3 regions of the Enterococcus sp. DIV0756 genome follow, and region 1 is predicted to be linked to each of the others. Evidence: riboswitches for the same ligand, from Rfam matches in the RefSeq annotation. Region 1 holds a riboswitch; each other region holds the start of a gene.
The links. A riboswitch is a leader RNA that binds a small molecule or an ion and turns the genes downstream of it on or off. The one in region 1 is predicted to bind thiamine pyrophosphate.
Positions count from the first base shown of each region.

Region 2: it holds a riboswitch for thiamine pyrophosphate, as region 1 does, so the genes downstream of both, tenA (thiaminase II) here and thiT (energy-coupled thiamine transporter ThiT) in region 1, are expected to answer to the same signal.
Region 3: it holds a riboswitch for thiamine pyrophosphate, as region 1 does, so the genes downstream of both, thiW (energy coupling factor transporter S component ThiW) here and thiT (energy-coupled thiamine transporter ThiT) in region 1, are expected to answer to the same signal.

Region 1 covers NZ_JBIOLF010000001.1:3,043,329-3,049,712, reverse strand. The annotation lists gene ruvB (Holliday junction branch migration DNA helicase RuvB) at 1-970, shown strand, start outside; gene IGI44_RS14660 (TetR/AcrR family transcriptional regulator) at 982-1,557, shown strand; gene IGI44_RS14655 (2-hydroxyacid dehydrogenase family protein) at 1,560-2,528, opposite strand; gene IGI44_RS14650 (low molecular weight protein-tyrosine-phosphatase) at 2,582-3,040, shown strand; gene IGI44_RS14645 (hypothetical protein) at 3,113-3,475, shown strand; TPP riboswitch at 3,545-3,643, shown strand; gene thiT (energy-coupled thiamine transporter ThiT) at 3,693-4,280, shown strand; gene IGI44_RS14635 (hypothetical protein) at 4,320-5,090, opposite strand; gene IGI44_RS14630 (class A sortase) at 5,358-6,062, shown strand; gene IGI44_RS14625 (patatin-like phospholipase family protein) at 6,198-6,384, shown strand, end outside.
Region 2 covers NZ_JBIOLF010000001.1:1,379,733-1,386,116, reverse strand. The annotation lists gene IGI44_RS06680 (TetR/AcrR family transcriptional regulator) at 1-504, opposite strand, end outside; gene ilvN (acetolactate synthase small subunit) at 515-1,015, opposite strand; gene ilvB (biosynthetic-type acetolactate synthase large subunit) at 1,002-2,687, opposite strand; gene tenA (thiaminase II) at 2,805-3,461, opposite strand; TPP riboswitch at 3,632-3,744, opposite strand; gene IGI44_RS06660 (DUF2268 domain-containing protein) at 3,807-4,715, opposite strand; gene IGI44_RS06655 (DUF2087 domain-containing protein) at 4,862-5,590, shown strand; gene IGI44_RS06650 (VOC family protein) at 5,614-6,051, shown strand; gene IGI44_RS06645 (arginase family protein) at 6,078-6,384, opposite strand, start outside.
Region 3 covers NZ_JBIOLF010000001.1:3,297,965-3,304,348, forward strand. The annotation lists gene IGI44_RS15910 (helix-turn-helix domain-containing protein) at 1-860, opposite strand, end outside; gene IGI44_RS15915 (FAD-dependent oxidoreductase) at 862-2,151, opposite strand; gene thiD (bifunctional hydroxymethylpyrimidine kinase/phosphomethylpyrimidine kinase) at 2,333-3,160, opposite strand; gene thiE (thiamine phosphate synthase) at 3,157-3,786, opposite strand; gene IGI44_RS15930 (hydroxyethylthiazole kinase) at 3,777-4,595, opposite strand; gene thiW (energy coupling factor transporter S component ThiW) at 4,592-5,071, opposite strand; TPP riboswitch at 5,195-5,284, opposite strand; gene gloA2 (SMU1112c/YaeR family gloxylase I-like metalloprotein) at 5,359-5,748, shown strand; gene IGI44_RS15945 (hypothetical protein) at 6,255-6,384, shown strand, end outside.

The DNA of each region.
Region 1 (6,384 bases):
AGATGAGAGTGATAAAAGTTTAGAAAAATCATTGCGTCCTCGTTATCTTGCACAATACATCGGTCAGGATAAGGTTAAGCAAGAGCTTTCGATTTATATCGAAGCGGCAAAAAACCGTCAAGAAGCACTAGATCATGTGCTGCTTTATGGACCGCCTGGTTTAGGAAAAACGACGATGGCAATGGTGATTGCCAATGAAATGGATGTTCAGATTCGCTCTACCAGCGGACCAGCGATCGAACGACCAGGTGATTTAGTGGCGATTTTGAATGAATTAGAACCCGGCGATGTGCTGTTTATCGATGAAATTCATCGTTTGCCGCGGGTAGCTGAAGAGACTTTGTATTCAGCAATGGAAGATTATTATGTCGATATCATGGTAGGCCAAGGACCAACGGCGCATCCGGTACATTTCCCATTGCCGCCATTCACTTTAGTTGGCGCGACGACACGTGCAGGGATGCTGTCGGCGCCATTACGGGATCGTTTTGGCATCATTTCTCATATGGAATATTATGAGGAAGAGGATTTGCGAGAGATCGTGCTGCGGTCAGCCGATATTTTTCAAACGGAAATCGTGGAGGAAGGAGCGGTGGAGATCGCTCGTCGTTCACGAGGAACGCCGCGAATCGCCAATCGTTTGCTGAAGCGTATCCGTGATTTCGCGCAGGTTCAATCTGATGGCGTGATTGATCGCAATGTGGCAGATCAGGCGTTGGGACTGCTGCAAGTTGATGGAGCGGGATTAGATTATGTCGATCAGAAGCTATTGAAGACGATGATTGAACTCTATCATGGCGGACCGATCGGCTTAAGTACATTAGCAGTTAACATCGGGGAAGAGCGTGAAACTGTGGAGGATATGTACGAACCGTATTTGATCCAAAAGGGATTCATCAAGCGAACGCCGCGGGGGCGGATGGCGACACCGTTAGCGTATGAACATTTTAATTACCCTTATCAAGCATAGAAGGTGGAAAAATGGCGGAAGGAAAAGCGACCAAAGAAACATTTGTTCAGGCACTGGTTACTGCGTGCCAAGAAAAAAGTTATGACAAAATTACCGTTCAAGATATCAGTCAAAAGGCCAGCTTGAACCGCCAAACATTTTATTATCATTTTAAGGACAAGGCCGATCTGCTCCATTACGCGTATTATCAGCGAGGGCTACAGTACTTAGTTTCCGATGAGGTGGCTTTAACAAATTGGGAAGAATCCGTTCTTAAAATGTTAAAAGAGATGCAGATTTGTCATCAATTCTATTTGAATACTGTGGAGTCGAAGCCAGAAGTATTAACAAAAGAATTCAATGAATTGGCTCAACGGCTGTTTGTTCGACTGTTTGATGAAGTCGATCAAGAAGGGGAGCTCTCTCAGACAGATAAAGAATTTTATGCCCGCTTTTTAGCCCATGGCTGCGGCGGTATTTTAACTGACTGGTTATTAGCCGGTGCGAATCAACCGCCCATCACTATTGCGGCGCAATTGTTTCGTTTTGCGAAGGATATCGAATTTTTCGCCTATCGGTTGTATGAAAAAGACTGGCATGAGCGTTAAGCTCAGTCCAGTCCATTAACGATATGTTTGATTGGTTCATGATTTTCGAGGGCAATCGCATTTTTTGCGACAATCTCAGCCATTTGGTTACGAGCTTCTACACTGGCATTGCCGATATGCGGGGTTAGGATCACATTCGATAACTCTTTTAACCCTTCGGTGACTTGCGGTTCGAATTCGTAGACATCTAAAGCAGCACCAGCGATTTGTCCGGTTTTTAAGGCTTGAAGCAACGCGGCTTCGTCAATCAGCGGACCACGAGCGGCGTTGATCAGGAAAGCACTGTCCTTCATTTGTTTAAAGGTTTCGCTTGTCAGCAGATGATGTGTTTCTGCTGTTAGCGGTGCATGCAGGGTTAAGATATCTGCTTGCTGAATCAAATCTTCCTGCGAGCAGTAGGTTACCTGTAATTTTTTCGCAAGTTCAGCACTTAAGGCATGGCGCTGGTGATAGAGAATCTTCATTCCAAAGGCGTTCATCATTTGAGCTAAGGCTTGACCAATCTGCCCCATGCCGATGATGCCTAACGTTTTATCCTTTAATTCGTGGCCTAAGAAAAAGAGCGGTGCCCAGCCGTCAAAGCCTTGATCATGCATCAAGCGGTCTCCTTCGACGATTCGGCGAGATAGGCTGATAATCAATCCAGCTGTCAATTCGGCCGTCGCATTGGTAGAGACAACTGGCGTATTCGTTACATAGATTTTTTTCTCTTTCGCATAAGCAATGTCGATATTGTTGAAGCCGGCACCAAAATTGGCGATTAATTTTAAGTTCGACGCAGCATCAATAACGTCGCGGTCGACTTGTGTTGATAGGGGACAAATCAATATTTCACAATCAGCGATGGCTTCAATCAAATCTTTTTTGGAGATTAGCCCCTCGCCCTCATAGACCCGATAATCAAGTCCGGCATCTTCTAATAATTTAGTGCCAAGCTCTGGCAGTTTGGCGGAAAGATAAATTTTACTCATTTACAATCCCTCGTTTCATTTCAATAAATTGACTATAGCACAGGAGGAATGACATGAAAAAGATTCTATTCGTTTGTATGGGAAATATTTGCCGCTCGCCCATGGCAGAGGCGATTTTTCGCGATGCCTTTGAGAAAAAACAGGAGAACAACTTCGACGTCGATTCAGCAGCTACGAGTCGCTGGGAAGTCGGAAATCCACCTCATCGCGGCACGCAAAAAATATTAGCGGAGCATCATATCTCAGCAAAGGGCATGCGGGCTCGACAAGTGACAACTGAAGATTTTTATGAGGCTGATTACATTATCGGGATGGATCAAGAAAATGTCAGCGATCTTCAAGCGATGGCACCAGAAGGAACAGAAAACAAGATTTGTCTTTACTTGGATCGTGTCTCTGAACATACAGGGGAGGGAATTCCTGACCCTTGGTATACCGGAGATTTTGAGGAAACTTATGAATTAATTCAGAAAGGTTTAAACGAATGGTTAACTTTTTTTGAAATGGACTAGATTCCTTGTTTTTTCTTCAAAATTTAAGTAAAATCAAACTACGTAACCATGCTCTTGATAGGAGGAAGCTGAATGACTAAAAACGAGAAGCCTAAGAAGAATTTAATCAAGCTATTTTCGAATTCGTCGTATCGTTTCATCTCGGATTTTTTGAATGATTCTGCTGAAAAACGCGCCCAAGAGCAAGCCAATGAGAATATTTTTCTCAAACTGAAGATGGCCTCTCTACAGAATAGTTTAGTAGTCATTCAAGTTCAGGATGAACATAACGAAGAAAAGTTCCAAACGATCTCAGGCTGGTTGCCCAAAGTAGTCACGAATGATTCGATTGTTATTCGTACCCAGGACAATCAATTGGTGATGTTGACGATTGATCGGATTAAAAAGGTGACAACCTTATCACCAAGCGGCGATCAGGAAAGTATTTCACGATAAAAGTATTTTATACATTTACGAGCAAACAGACATCTGTTATACTCTGAATGTACTAGAAAATAGAATAATACTGTCGCAAAGGGGAGCCCTCGGGCTGAGATTGAGATTACTCTAAACCCTAGTACCTGTTTCGGTTATTCGAGCGTAGGAATTGTGATGAAGTAAAGATATTTACTTCTCCTTTGTGGACTGTATGTTCAAAAGGAGGAGTTTTTTTATGTATAAAACAAGAATTTTAGTGGAAGGAACCGTCGTGGCGGCGTTAGCGTTGGTATTGTCATTCATCCCAACGACTATCGGCAGCAGCTTCACGATTTCATTGGGGATGATTCCGCTAACATTGTTTGCCTTACGTCGGGGATTGAAGCCCGCGCTAATGTCAGCCTTCATTTGGGGCATCTTGCATTTTCCTGCAAGCCAAGTGGTTTATCTTAGCGTCATTCAAGTATTGATCGAATATCCGATTGCCTTTACCTTTGCCGGTTTTGCAGGTCTCTATGCTAAGAAGGTTCAAAAAGCGTTAAGTGAGCAGGATATGGCAAGTGCTCGGAAAAATATTATTTTTGGCACATTCATTGGTACGGGAGCAAGGTTTTTCTGGCATTTTATCGCTGGAGTCGTTTTCTGGGGAAGTTATGCTTTGTGGGGCATGAATCCATGGATTTTTTCATTGGTTATGAATGGTGTCAGCGGAGTTGCAACTGCTGTTGTAACTGCCATTGTGGCGATTATAGTTGCAGAAAAAGCGCCGCAATTGTACTTGCCGAAGGACGGCAATTTGATTCACAAACAAAGTCATCAATAAACAAAAAAAGCATTTGTCCTAAGTTGGCAAATGCTTTTCTTATCGGAATGAAAAGACCGGATCATCATTTTCGACTTCCAAGGACCAAAGTTGCTTGGCACTGTCGTAAGTGATTTCCGCAATCTGTTGTTCTTTTTTAAAATTTTTAGGACTACGCCGCCACCCTTTTTCATCTGATAAAAAGATCGGAATACTGTAAACACGATTTTTTAATTCAGATTGACTGAGGCAAAAAATTGCGCCTTCCTGCAAGATCGGATATAATTCCTTCAATAACTCACCTTCTAAAGGAGCGACTGAAGAGCCTTTGCGGAAAAAAGATCGGCGATCGTTGACTTTTTCCAAGACGATTCGAGTCAATTTGCTAGCTAGGATACGATAGAATTCATCGAGGTAACGATAATACACGCGCATCGTTTCATTCCCTAAGTTGAAGTAGACAAAATTGTTTTGTAACTTATAAAAAAAAGGTGAATGCAGATGAGTCCGCATATGCCCAAAATAGAGCAATTCAGAAATTTCTAATGGAGTTAGTTCCTTCAGCATCGCATAATCATTAAAATCGATCCACTTGCTTCCTTTTGAATGGGTAAAGGCCTTATTATTAAAAAATTGTTGGACTTGATCTGGACTATTAACGATTTTCAAACCTGTATGGGGTTCGTATTCTCCCGCTTCTGCAACTGGATCTAGCAATAACAAATGTTTTGGCTGATGGACGATTCCATCAACAAAATCGCTGGGTGAAAAACCTTTTGAGAGCACAGCATTACTTGTGGAATCAATATATGCAAATAACGTTTCTGGCACAAATTTTCACCCTTTCTAATAGTTGTCACAATTATTTTAACTCAATAATAAAAAAAAAGCTCGTATCTTTTATTTTAAAATTTGATTACAAACCCCTTAAAAACTGCAACATTGAGGCGCTTTTTTAACATTTAAAATCATTTTAATAAATAACGACTTTCTCATCTAATTATTTCTTTTTTTAAATTTTTTTCTATTAAGTGAAAGTAGTATCACAGAGTTTAATAGAATATGATATGATTAGCGGGAGAATGCAGGAGGCTTGAGATGAAGAAAAAAAGAAATTGGCTAATAAATATTTTTCTTTTCTTATTATTGCTAGTAGGTTTGGCTTTGATTTTTAACAATCAGATCAAATATTTTTTGATGCAATATAATGGTGAACGCTATGCCGTAGCGAAAATGGATCGAGCAGAACTCGATAAAAATATGCAAAAAGAAGCGTCATTTGATTTTGATGCGGTTGAGCCAGCAAGTACAGAAGCAGTATTGCAAGCACAATTGAGTAACAAACGACTACCAGTGATCGGTGGGATCGCGATCCCATCCGTAGAGATCAATTTACCGATTTTTAAGGGGTTATCCAATGAGGTGCTGCTTTATGGAGCGGGGACGTTGTCACCCGATCAAAAACTCGGTGAAGGCAACTATGCATTGGCTAGCCATCGAGCAGATCGACCAGGTTTACTATTTACACCGCTTGAAAATGTTAAAGAGGGTGACTTGATCTATTTAACTGATCTGCATAATATTTATACATATAAGACGACACTGAAAGTCCGAGTGCAGCCGACAGAAGTGAAATATTTGGATGTTCAACCAGACAAACAACAGGTAACGTTAATTACCTGTGGTGAGATTGAAGGCGTGACCCGAATTATCGTTCAGGGAGATCTTATAGCCATGACACCTGTCAACAACGCTACCGATCCGATGCGCAAGGCATTTGAGATGGAGCAGCGTACGTATTAAATTATCAAATTTTGAAACAGACCTTTTTCAGAAAGCTTCAAGGCTTGCCTTGAGGCTTTTTGTTGCAACAGGATTTCTGCTATACTGAAATAAATATGCGAAATGAACATACGGTAAAAATCAAGGGAGGAAGCGATGGCGTTAAAGCAAATGTACATGTCAGATGTCTTGGCTTTTTGGGAGAAATTCCAACAGACACAGCTGCTTTTTCCATTTTTTGCCTCTCATGGTCAAGGGCGATCAGCGTTTTTAGCAGCTGTAAAACATGGGGAAGGCTATTGGATACAACGTAAATCCCAATGGCTGCTGGTAGATAAAACCG
Region 2 (6,384 bases), 1.7 Mb from region 1:
ATCATTACTAGAATAGGCATGCAAAAAAGCGAAGCCAATCATACTGGAAAAAATAATCTCAGCCGTTTTTTTCGGATCTTGAATCTCGATTTTCTGCTGCGAGTTCATCTCAATCAAATATGCTTCCAGTATTTTAATAAAAGCTGTTGGAATTTTTTCTACATAGGGCATCGTTTCCTGATAAATTTCTTGTGCACGAAGGCCTAAAGAAAAGCGCACGATCTCTGGCGTCACCTGCTTCAAATACTCTCTCATTATCAAGTGGAGATCATCGACTAGATTCCAATGAAATCCCTCGGCGATGTTTGGATTAACAGAAGGAACCCAATCGGCCTCTTTTAAAGTTGTCAATAGCAACTCCTTCTTGCTGCCAAACTGTCGAAATAGCGTTGCTTCATTTACTTGCGCTTCTTTTGCAATATCTTTCGTTGTCATATCACTGTAGCCTTTTTCAACAATTAGCTTTTTTGTCGCAGCCATAATATTGGTTCGGGTATTTTTCATACAGAATTTTTTACTCCTTCACTAAACTTGCAATCGCCACACTTCCTCCCCGAATTATTTCGATTTCTTGAGAAATGAATTGCTTTAGATCGGCAATTAATTGGTTATTTTGCTTATCCGTATTTATACACTCAATCAGTAATTGATGTGTTGTTTCTTCAACAATAGTAAATGAATTATTCTTAGCTAATTTATCCAGGTCATTCTCTAGGTTCTCATCATAAGGAAGCTTAATGTACATCACCTCTTTAGTGTGGATCGGAATGTCGGAATAATCAATCACTTGAATCACTTCGATCATATTGCTTAACTGATACTTGACTTGTTCAAAGGTACGATCATCACTAAAAAGACTGATAGTCATCCGAGAAATATCTTTTGCTTCCGTTTCCCCAACCGTCAAGCTATTTAAATTATACAATTTCCCAGAGAATAATCCAGAGACTCTTGCTAGTACTCCTACTTCATTTTCAACGTAAACACTTAACCATTTCTGTTCAGTTGTCTTCATAAGTGATCATCTCCTTTAACCCTTGACCTGGTGCAACGATCGGTAGCACTTTTTGTTCCGTTTCAAGCATGAACTCTAAAACAATTGGCTTATCCTTCGATTGTTTTGCTTTTTCAAAGGCACTATCAAGCTCTTCTTCTTTGGTAATTCTCATTCCTTCTAACCCATAACTGTGTGCCAATGCAATAAAGTCCGGTACATACGTGTCATTACTATTACTCAACATCGTGTAAGAGTAGCGTTCCCCATAAAACATTTCTTGCCACTGACGAACGTTTCCTAAGCTTCTATTGTTGAAAATGCAAATAATGATCGGAATTTTTTCTAGGATAATGGTTGCTAGCTCCTGAAGATTCATCTGGAATCCTCCATCACCAGTGATTGTCAGAACATCCTTACTGGGATTTCCCAATTTTGCACCAATCGAAGCAGGAAAGCCAAAGCCCATTGTTCCTAGACCACCTGAGGTTAATAATTGACGCTCTTTTGTTACTTCAAGAAATTGTGTTGTCCACAGCTGATTTTGTCCAACATCTGTCACTACAATAGCATTTGAGAAATGGTCATTCACTTTTTTGATTATTTTTTCAGGAGTTAGGCCCCTTTCCTCCATCCGAACAGGCAGAATTTCATTGATTTTTTTTATTTCTTGTAGCCACTCATCATAGCTTGATTGATGAAGATGACTAGTTATTTTTGGTAATAAATCGTTGATGTCACCTACTAGGCGAATCTGTGAATCGACATTTTTATCAATGACAGCCGGATCAATATCTAGGTGGATCAGCTTAGTTAGCGGACAAAATGTTGTTGTGTTTCCAGTTACGCGATCATTTAGCCTTGTCCCTATTGCGAAAAGAACATCGCTATTCATAAGGGCGTGATTCGCCGCACAACTGCCATGAATTCCTACGTTACCAATATAATTCACATGATTGTTAGGCAACGCGCCTTTTCCCATAATCGTTGTGACAACTGGCACGTTATACTTTTCAACAAATTTTGCTATTTCTCGATAGGCTGCTCCACGATGAACTCCACCACCGAGAAGTACCACAGGCTTATTAGCGCTATTTAACAATTCAACCGCTTCTGTTAATTTTTCAAATGAAATATGTGGTGTTTTCTGACCACCACGAATTGTGACTTCTTCTGGATACATTTCTGAGCCAAGTTCTTGCTGAATATTTTTAGGAATATCTACTACTACCACACCTGGTTTGCCAGTTTGTGCAATGACAAACGCTTTTTTTAGAATCTCTCCTAAATCTTCTCGTTTTTTGACGGTTACTGCATATTTTGCAATTGAACGACAAATTCCTACCATATCTACTTCTTGAAAAGCGTCCTTTCCAATCAAGTGTGTCGAGACCTGACCTGTAATACAAACTAAAGGGGAAGAATCATAGCCTGCAGTAGCAATTCCAGTAACTAAATTTGTGGCCCCTGGTCCACTAGTTACCAGACAAACACCAACTTTTCCCGTCGATCGAGCATATCCATCCGCAGCATGGATGAGTCCCTGCTCATGTCGCGGCAAAACAACCCGAAACTCTTCTCTTTGATAAAGTGCATCAAACAAATCAATAGCCTGCCCGCCCGGATAGGCAAAACAAACTTCAACCTCCTCTTTGACTAAAGCGTTAACAACCATCTCTGCTCCCGAAATCATTTTTCACGCCTCCTTAAAATGCAAGTATTGACTTGCATTTTAACATACAACTTACATTAGTTGTCAACCGTTTTCAAAAAATAAAAGACCGTTCTCCTCCGAACGATCTCCTATTTCCTACCATTTTTCCAGCTTGACAGCCATTTCCCAAAAAGCATACTCCATCTTACTGCTAATCACGAAAGCCTGGATCATTTGCTGTTGCTCCTTCTTTAGACTTTCTTGATACAAACGATCTAAGAGGGCACACTCCTTTTTAATCCCTTCTGCAGCTGCTTCGCCTGCATACGTTTCAATCCATCGCTGATATAAAGAATCAGGTGAACCTGTTTCAATCAAACGAACGCCGATTTCTTGATAAAGCCAGGCACAAGGAAGCATGCCGGCAAAAGCAGTGTTTGGTGTCCCATCAACTAACTGTCGATACATATGAGAAACATAGTGATACGCTGTGGGAGCAATTGGTGTCTCCAGAATCTCTTGATCCGAAATCGCCAATTCTGAAAAGAATTCTTTACGAATGGCCATTTCGCCAAGTTTAAGATTTTCTGCATTCTCTTTCAATTGCTGCTGGGCTTCTTGATCATTCGTCTGTTCCGCGATCTTACTGTAAAGCTTACTAAAATGTTCAAGATAATAACGGTCCTGAAGTAGATAGTAACGAAAGATCTCTGATTCTAAATCTCCGGCTGCCAGTCTTTGGATAAACGGATGTTCAAAACTCTTCTCCCAATAGAATGCTGCTTCTTCACGTGCAATTTTTGTAAAAGTCATTCTCAGTCTCCTTTTATTGTTCTTTCTTAGTGTTCTTACTTGTTAGAAATCATCTCGGATCAAACCATAAAAAAACCTCCTTTATTCACATAAGAATGAAAAGGAGGCTTGCTGCTCAAAACATGCGTACAGAAGAAAACCCGACCGCAAAAAAACGGTCGGGTGCAAATTCTAAAAACATCACACATTCCCTGCGTCAGTACTAACTGTTTCAGGTTCAATGGGTATAATCTCAGGTTCAATGGGTATAATCTCAGCTTCAAAAGCACCCCTAGTGTCATTCAATTATTAAAAGTATAACATACTCTTTTTAGTAAAACGACCGTTATTTAAAATCATCTGAACTTAATCAAATATTCTGGATTCTTCGACTAGCGTTCTACTTGGCGTCAAAGTAGCTTGAGCAATTGTTTCTCCAGTATTTTTTAAATAATCCTTTACAAGATGATAGCCGATCGTGTATCCGGCATTTCTTGAAAGCCCCACTGGCTGGTAGCCCTGTTCACGCGCCACCTCATCCCCGTACATATAAGCGGAAACCTGATCGAAGCCACGAGCCTCTCGTCCAGACTTCATTACCTCGATTGTGTACTCTAACTCCTCTTGATCGTACTCTTGTACCCAAGGACCACGCTGTTCAACTCCATAAAGGGTTTCAGCAAAAACTTCCGCTAACCCTTCAATTACTAAATAATCTTCGACACTTACATCTCCATGATTAAAAGGTTCATAAGTAAAGCGAACATTATGATTAAACTCATGGGCTAATGCTGATTTTAATCGCGTTCGATTAAAGGCATTCGGTACAACAATCAGCAAAATGTATCCAGGTATACCGCCAAATCCACTATATCCCTCACTTGCCATCAATATATTATTTTCGGAATCACCAAGTAAGATATTCAAGCGAAATTCATTCACAGGAATGTCATACCCAATATCATTAAAAAGTTGAACACTCTCGTTAATCACCTGATTGTATTGCCTGAAAATATTCGTGTCTTTCAATGAAGTTACTTTTGATTTAATCAACTCTATTTCCTTCCTTGGTGTCCAGATGCCTAGCATCTCTGATGCCATTACTACGTCGTAACCTCCCGGTGTTTTAGGTACAAGTGGAACGCTTAAGTAGCGCCACATTTCTTCAAATGGCTGCATGATTTCATAACGAAAGCTATTTTCGTCCACCTGACTGTGCAAACATCGTTCATAAAAGCTCAGCGAATCAACTAGTTTTACTTCAAAATTATTCACTATGATAACCTCCTTTCTTTTATCATAATCGTTGACGTTACGTAAAGGTCAACAGCACTTAAAAATAAAGACCAAAATTTATTTCGCAACTTAATTTGCAAACAATTTCAGTTTGTGTTAGCATTATATTGAAAAGGAGAGATGGTATGGAGAATGAATTAACTATCAAAGAAATAAAAAAAGGTTATTCAAAAAAAGGAGAATTTCTTTTTCACTGCCTATATTGTGATCAAACATTTGATGATCGCTTTGTCTACCCGATCAGTGAATCGAATAGTCAATTCGCTCGAGCTGAAGGTGCGATGATCTATCATGTGAAGCACACACATCACGGTCCTTTTATTGCTTTACTTAATCTTGACAAAAATCAAACTGGACTAAGCGAAACACAAAAAAATTTTTTGAATCTATTTTCAAAAGGTATGGATGATCAGGAAATCGCCGATCAGTTGAATATTACGACTTCCGCGGTAAGAAATCATCGTTTCAAATTCAAAGAGAAAAAACGTCAAGCAAAAATTTTATTAGCTTTATTGGAATCGATCGAAGAAAAAGAACAACGAGATTTCACTGCGAATTCAATTATTGATTCTGATGAACGCTTTGTATCAACACAAAATGAAAGAGCAAAAGTCTTTAAAGTTTTCCTTGATGAGAATGGAAAAGCCAACCAAATACCAAAAAAAGAAAAAAAGCGGATAATTCTAATTCAAAAATTAGCTGAGAATTTTATTCCTGAAAAGCAATACACAGAAAAGGAAATCAATGAGGTCATTTCTACAATGTTTGATGATTATGTCACGATCAGACGATATTTGATTGAGTACGGAATTTTAGGTCGTACCGTAGATGGCACGACCTATTGGAAAATATAACTGTTTTGAAGGGAGCCGTTATCATGGTGTTACCAATGAAAATCGATCATATGCAAGTCACAGTAAGAGATATTAATGTAGTAGAAGCCTTTTATGATGGACTGATGGAAAGCTTGGGCTTTGATTTGAGCAAAAAAATCAAGGTTTACTTAGAGGAATTGGATATGAACGTCATCGAATATCTTGATAGCTCCTATGATTTCGGCATTTGTTCCGCCCTTAATGACTATCAGCAAGAATCAGTCCATCGTAGAAAACCAGGCGCTGTTCATCATATTGCGTTTCGAGCGCCATCCAGAAGTGAAGTTGATCGCATCTATCAAGAGATACTTAAATTAGATGCTGAGATTTTGGATGAACCACAGATTTTCCCACAACACGGACCGAACTACTATGCTTTTTTCTTTAAAGATCCAGATGGAATCAAATATGAAATTGTGAATAATGACGATCATCTCTAAAAAGTCAGCGAACTCCGCTGACTTTTTTAATCCCTAAATATTTCTACACTCTCCAACGCTTTCCGCAAATTGATCGCATCCCACGGTAAATGTTCCCCGATACTAAATCCTACAATTTCGGTCTGTTCAGACACGTCTTTCATGATACGGGTAATCTGTTCGAGTGTCATCGCTCCAACCGGTGCAGGAAATTTTTCTATCTCTAAGTATGGTTTTCCCGGATTTATCGATCGATAATCCTGTGGCGACAGAACATCCAAATCAAAATGGATCGCAAGATGTTTAAATTGATTTTGAGTAATCCAATCAATTATTAAGCGACTATCATCCACT
Region 3 (6,384 bases), 250 kb from region 1:
TTCTTACTGCGTTGTAATTCGTAGCGATAAAAGGCTTCTTCATTCAAAATAGCAAAAGAAACTAAGAAACTGTAAAACATCATCGGTTCATACTGGTTTAATTCGAAGGAGCTTCGGCTATTATACAGGCGGATCAACGGTTCAATCTGTTGAAAGAGGGCGTCTTGTTGAAAAAGTCGGTAGTTTGTTTTTAGTTGTGTTTGCTGCTTTTTCTTTGCTGCTATCCGTTTTAGACTAATCCCTAACCAGCAGGAAACTGCACTTTTGGCATAGCTGGAAAATTCCGTTCCTAAGGCTCTCTCCAACGCACGCAAAAACAATTGATTTTGATCAGACTCAATCAAGTAGCTGGGTCTCATTTCTACCGGAAAATACATGTACAGTTGAAAATAGAAATAGCGTATTTGTAATTCTTCTCCCTGTAAACGACCATTTTTAATCCTAATCTGAAACTCCGCGATAATCTCATTCAACTCGCGAAACTTGCGAAAGACAGAAGACTCACTGGTTGTAAACTCCTGTGTGATCTGCGGAATCGTAAACTCTCGATGCAGCAGCATATATTCCAGTAATTGAAATTTGAAGCTGTCTCTCACTAATAAAGCCGTGATCTCTTCAAGCGTCGTCGCTTTTTCCAAGTTCAATGTGAGTGTCGATCCTTTGCGGGCAATCGAAAAGCCCATCCCCCATTCTTCCCCTAAATAAGAAAGATCTTGAATGTATTGATCCACACTTATTTTGGACAGACCAATTTTCTCAGCCAGCTGGTTCGCTGACAACGTACCGCCGGACAAAAGGAGTTGTGTAAGAATGGACAATTGCAGTTGTTGATTTTTATCCAATAATTGATCAATCCTCATTTTAACGCTCCTCTAAATCAAAAGACTCCAGTAACGGAAAACGAAAGGCTGGATGAAAGAAGCGTTCCAACAACATGAATTCATGAATTGTTTGCTGCTGTTGAATCGCTGAAGCAAATTGATCTAGCAGCGCAAAATCGAGCTGTTTTGAAACGAGCTGCGCCCCTAACAAACAAGCTGTTTCAGTGTTCCAAATTACTTTTACATTTATTTTTTCCTGTGAGACAACCGCTGCGGGCAATTCGAGCTGTTTTATTCTAATTCTTTCAGGATACAAAAGCGCTTCTTTTTCCAACAAACCAACGCTGCCAACAAAATAGCCAAACCACTGATTTCCGCTAACACGAACCGTCCCAGGATCGCTTGTCAACGTACCCGTAATAGTTTGACTAGCAATCTTTGCTGTTCTGATCGCATTGGCAACTAATGATAAATAAATCTTTTCATCCGTTAATTGGAATTTAACTTTGATTGCATCGCCAATCGCATAGATATTCGGATGTGACGTTTGTAAATACTCATTCACTTTGAGCGTGCTATCATCATCTCGGTCTAAGTCTTGCCAAATATGATTATCCGGACGTGTGCTATTCGCCAATAGCACGAGATCAACCTCCAGATTCGTTTCATTAAAAAAGAGTGTTACTTTGCCTTCATCCGTTTCTTTTACCTCATCGACAAAGGTTTCTGTATGTAAATCAACAGTCGATTGACGGATTGCGGTTTCTAACGGTTGGAGCATTTCCGCATCAAAATAGTGCCCCATTACCATAGAATCACTTTCAAATAAGTGAACCTGCTTTTTCGTTTGAGATAAAGCATCCGCGAGTTCTAAGCCCACGTGCCCGCCGCCAATAATCGCTACCGATGTGAGTTCGTCAAGCTGGGCTACTATTTCTGTGACATCCTGCTTGGTTTTACACGTTTTAATTCTCCCAGAACGAGTCTTATTTTGTTGAAACGACTGTTGGGACCCCGTCGCAATAACCAGCCGATCAAAACGTAGCTTTTCTCCTGTAGACAACCGAATGTGATTCTCTGGTAAAAGGCCGGTGCAGGATACACCCGTTTTTACCTGTATCCCGAGTTTTTCCAATTCTGCTTGCGTAACCCAATATAATTCATCCAGCGAAGCGGCTTTTCCTTTTAAAATCAGAGCCAAGCTTCCCGGAACGAAACCCAATTCAGTCTGCTTTTCAATCAAAAGAACCTCCGTCTCTGGTTCTATCCGTTTAATATCTAGTGCCGCTTGAACACCGCCAAATGATCCTCCTACAATAATTACACGCATAAGTCCCCTCTTTTCTTTAACCATGTCTTTCGCTTTTCTTAGTATTTGAAGCCCTCATGCTTAATTATAAATCTTTCATCCCAGCTGCGCTATTTTAATCCTTTTAGCTTTTTCACAAAAAAATCCTTTGTCAGAAAAACAACTGACAAAGGATAACTATAGTGAATCACTATTTTTTTAATTAGTTTGTTTCCTTTATTGAAATAATATCGCGCATTTTTGCCCAATGATTCGTCGGCCCATGACCGTGCCCTACAAAGATAGGCTGACTAATCGCCGCATGGATAAATCTCTTTCCGGTAATGATTGCTTCCTTTAACTCATTCCCTTTTGCTAGCTCAGCGGCGATACAAGCCGAAAAGGTATCGCCCGTTCCATGAGTACTAGCGGTTTCCACTCTCGGTGCACTCATCCAGAAGCTTTCTCCTGTCGCCAATAAAACAAAATCTGCCGCTTCTTTATTTTGGCTATGTCCACCTTTAACGACAATGTTTTTCGCACCAAAATTTTGCAGCTTCTTCGCCGCCTCAACCATTTCCTGATCCGTAACGATTCGCTGCCCGATGAATCCCTCAGCTTCTGGTAAATTTGGAGTCACAACTGTCGCTAACGGCAGCAACTTCTCATTGATCGTCTTAACCGCATCGCCTTGCAATAAATGATGACCACCTTTTGCTACCATCACAGGATCTACGATTAAAGGACCGAAATCGACTTGCTTCAATTTCTTCACGACCGTTTCTACTCGCTCAACATCTGCCAGCATCCCTGTTTTTGCTGCACCAATCGAAAAATCCGCCGCCAAAGAATCAAACTGCTCTTCAATAAAGGAACTGGGAATCGCCATACTGTCTTGTACGCCATACGTATTTTGTGCTGTTAGTGCTACGATGATGCTCATGCCAAAAGCTTCACGTGCTTGAAAAGTTTTCAAATCTGCTTGAATCCCAGCGCCGCCGCCAGAATCAGAGCCCGCGATCGTTACGACTTGTGGTGTTGAATTGATCATACTTGTTCCCCCACTATCTCTGCTATTTTTTGTCTTAAACTGCGAACCTTTTTGTCAACCTCTTCCGCTAGCATAATCTCACTAACGATCGAAACCCCAGCAATCCCTGTTCCACGAAAATTAACTAAATTTTCTTCCTTGATGCCGCCAATCGCAACACTTGGAATTGTCACTGCTCCATTGATCGCTTTTAGCGTTTCAATCGAAGTCAACGGTGTTTCTTTGGTTTTTGTAGGAAAGATCGCACCGATCCCTAAATAATCGGCGCCAACCTTTTCAGCCTCTAGGCCACGTTCAACTGTTTTCGCCGATACACCTAGAATTTTTTCTGACCCAATCAGTGAACGAACAACATCCACCGGCAGCTCATCATCACCGATGTGCACCCCCGCCGCGTCAACTGCCAAACAAATGTCGACCCGATCATTGATAATTAAAGGAGTGTGGTAGCGATCCGTGATGGCTTTAACTTTTAATGCCAGATCATAAAAACTGCTCGTCAAAAGCTCCTTCTCCCGTAATTGAACCAGTGTTACGCCATTTTTACAGGCCTCTTCAATCACCACTAAAAATTGATCGTCGTGAAAATCATACCGACCAGTCACTAAATATAAAGTTAAGTCCATTGCTTTTCCCATCCTTTCACTTTTGTCCACCAGTTCTCCTCCATCAATATTGAAAGCTGATTCAACGTCTCTTGCCGGAAAGCGGCTAGGCCATTCGTATCTCTTGCTTGCTCTCCGCAAAGATTAAAATAGCTCACCGCAGTTACAGCGGCATCGATCGCTTTCATTCCGCTGCCTAATAAAGCTGCAATCAACGCACCAACAATATCACCTGTTCCCGTAAAGCGATCCAATGCAGACAGGCCATTCGCTAAATGAAAAATACGTTCTTGATCAACGATAATATCTTGAGAACCTGTTGCTAGGAATGTGGTCTTCGGATAAAGAACCGCTAACTTCTGCAAAGCTTCTGATAATTCAGCGATTGCTTCCTCACTTTGATCTAACTCACTACCATCTACTCCGCGTGCTTGGCTCGGCAGCCCGCAAAAATTCCGTAGTTCAGAAATATTGCCTTTCACTACTGTTGGATTTTCCGCCACCAATGAACGCCCTACTTGATTTCGAACCTGACTGACACCATAACCAACCAAATCCACCACCGTCGGCTTATGAACGCTATTTGCTAGTTTACTCGCTGCTACCAGGCTAGTCGCACGTTCTTCCGACAAATGCCCGATATTCAGCAGCAACCCATCTGTTTGTTGAAATAATTCCTCGAATTCTCGCGGATCAGAAGCCATGATCGGTTTTGCTCCAATATAAAGCAACGCATTTGCAACAGTCTCACAAGTCACTTCATTGGTTATACAATGAACTAACGGAGCACTTTCTAACGGAAACGCCTTCGAAATATTCGTTTTGATCATCCAAACATCCTTTCACTTGAAAACAGCCGCTGCCAACGTTTAAAAATCGTTGTTTCCTGCAATTTAACCAACACAACAAAAGCAATCGCCGAACCAATCAACGTTGCGCCAACAAATCTTGGTGTATAAATCAACCAGTACAACTCATTTTGACTCCCGGTAAACCAGACCATTACAGGATAAGATAAGAGTGAACCGATGATTCCTGTACCCACGATTTCACCCAGCATGGACCAAACCAATCTTCCTCCCAAACGATAAAATAGACCCGCAAAGAAGGCACCAAACACTGCCCCCGTCAGCGCCAAAGGCGGAATCCCCAACATCGTCATTCGTATCAATGCACAGACTACCGCCATGACTGTTCCGTAAAACGGACCTAACAACACTCCGGCGATAATGTTCATGACGCTGGACATCGGCGCCATCCCTTCGATTCGCATCAAGGGAGACAATACGACATCCAACGCAATCATTAAGGCCAATAACGTCAACTTGTGGATTTTACTTTTTTCCACGACAAATAACTCCTTTCTGCAAGAAACAAAAGGAGTAAAAGACAGAAAAACCCAACCAAAATAAAATGGTCGGGTACGATCAGTCAACTAGCTACATTTCCCTGCGACAGTTTTAACTGCATCAGGTTCCATGGGTATAATCTCAGCCAAAAAGCACCCCAAATGTTTCTCTTCAATTGATTGGAGTATAACATACTTTTTTTATTCCAACTAGCTTATAATGAGAAAAAAAGGAGGAGCCCTTCATGCAAAAACCAGATTTTTCCGCGATCCATCACGTTGCGATCATCGTTTCAGACTATCAGAAGGCACGGCATTTTTATGTGGACATTCTTGGTCTGCCAATCATTCGTGAAAATTTTCGGCCAGAGCGCCAGGATTACAAATTAGATTTACAGTTAAATGACGCGGAGTTAGAAATCTTTGCTGTTAAAAATCCACCAAAACGGCCAAGTTTCCCGGAAGCAGCAGGCTTACGTCATCTTGCATTCAAAACAATGGACATCGAAGCCACAGTCGCTTATTTAAAGAGCCACGGCGTTGACTGTGAACCTTTGCGAACCGACGATTTTACTGGAGAGAAAATGACTTTCTTTTTTGATCCAGATGGCTTGCCGCTGGAATTACATGAATAATTTTCAAGAAATTCAAAAAGTGGTGTTTCCTTATGTTTGAGTGTAATGAAAAAATGGTGCCGTATTCGGCTCTTATCAGAAATGAGAGTAAACAGGACACCCTTTGTCTCTCATATGCGAAGAAAAAGCAGATTTAAAGCCTATGGATATCTCTATCTACTATCTAGCTGAGGCAAGAATAATGATGGTCTTTAAAGAAATCCATTTTATTTAAAAATATTTTTAATAAAGAATCATAGCAATTCACAAACAGCAATTTGAGCATCTTTAAAACGAAAATTCGTTTTTAGATGTTTTTTTATTGTTCCAAAAACTAATTTAACAGCGATAAAACCCGTTTATACCCGTGATTTTATTTCATTCATATTCTTTAAAAAATTACTATAAAAAAGAAAGACAGGTATTTTTTCTATTCTTATCGCAAAATTTAAATCTCGCCATATCCGTCTACTAGCGTTATGATTTTCTCAAGAAAACGGATACATATTTGGAGGGAACAAACAGACATGAAAACAATTGAGCAGAAAAAACCGTTATTACAGAGAAATTTATTCGGCATGAAAAGAGCGACACTTGAGGCTAAACTAATTAGTTATTTTGAATTTTCTCAAGATATCGCGACATTCATGAAGTATC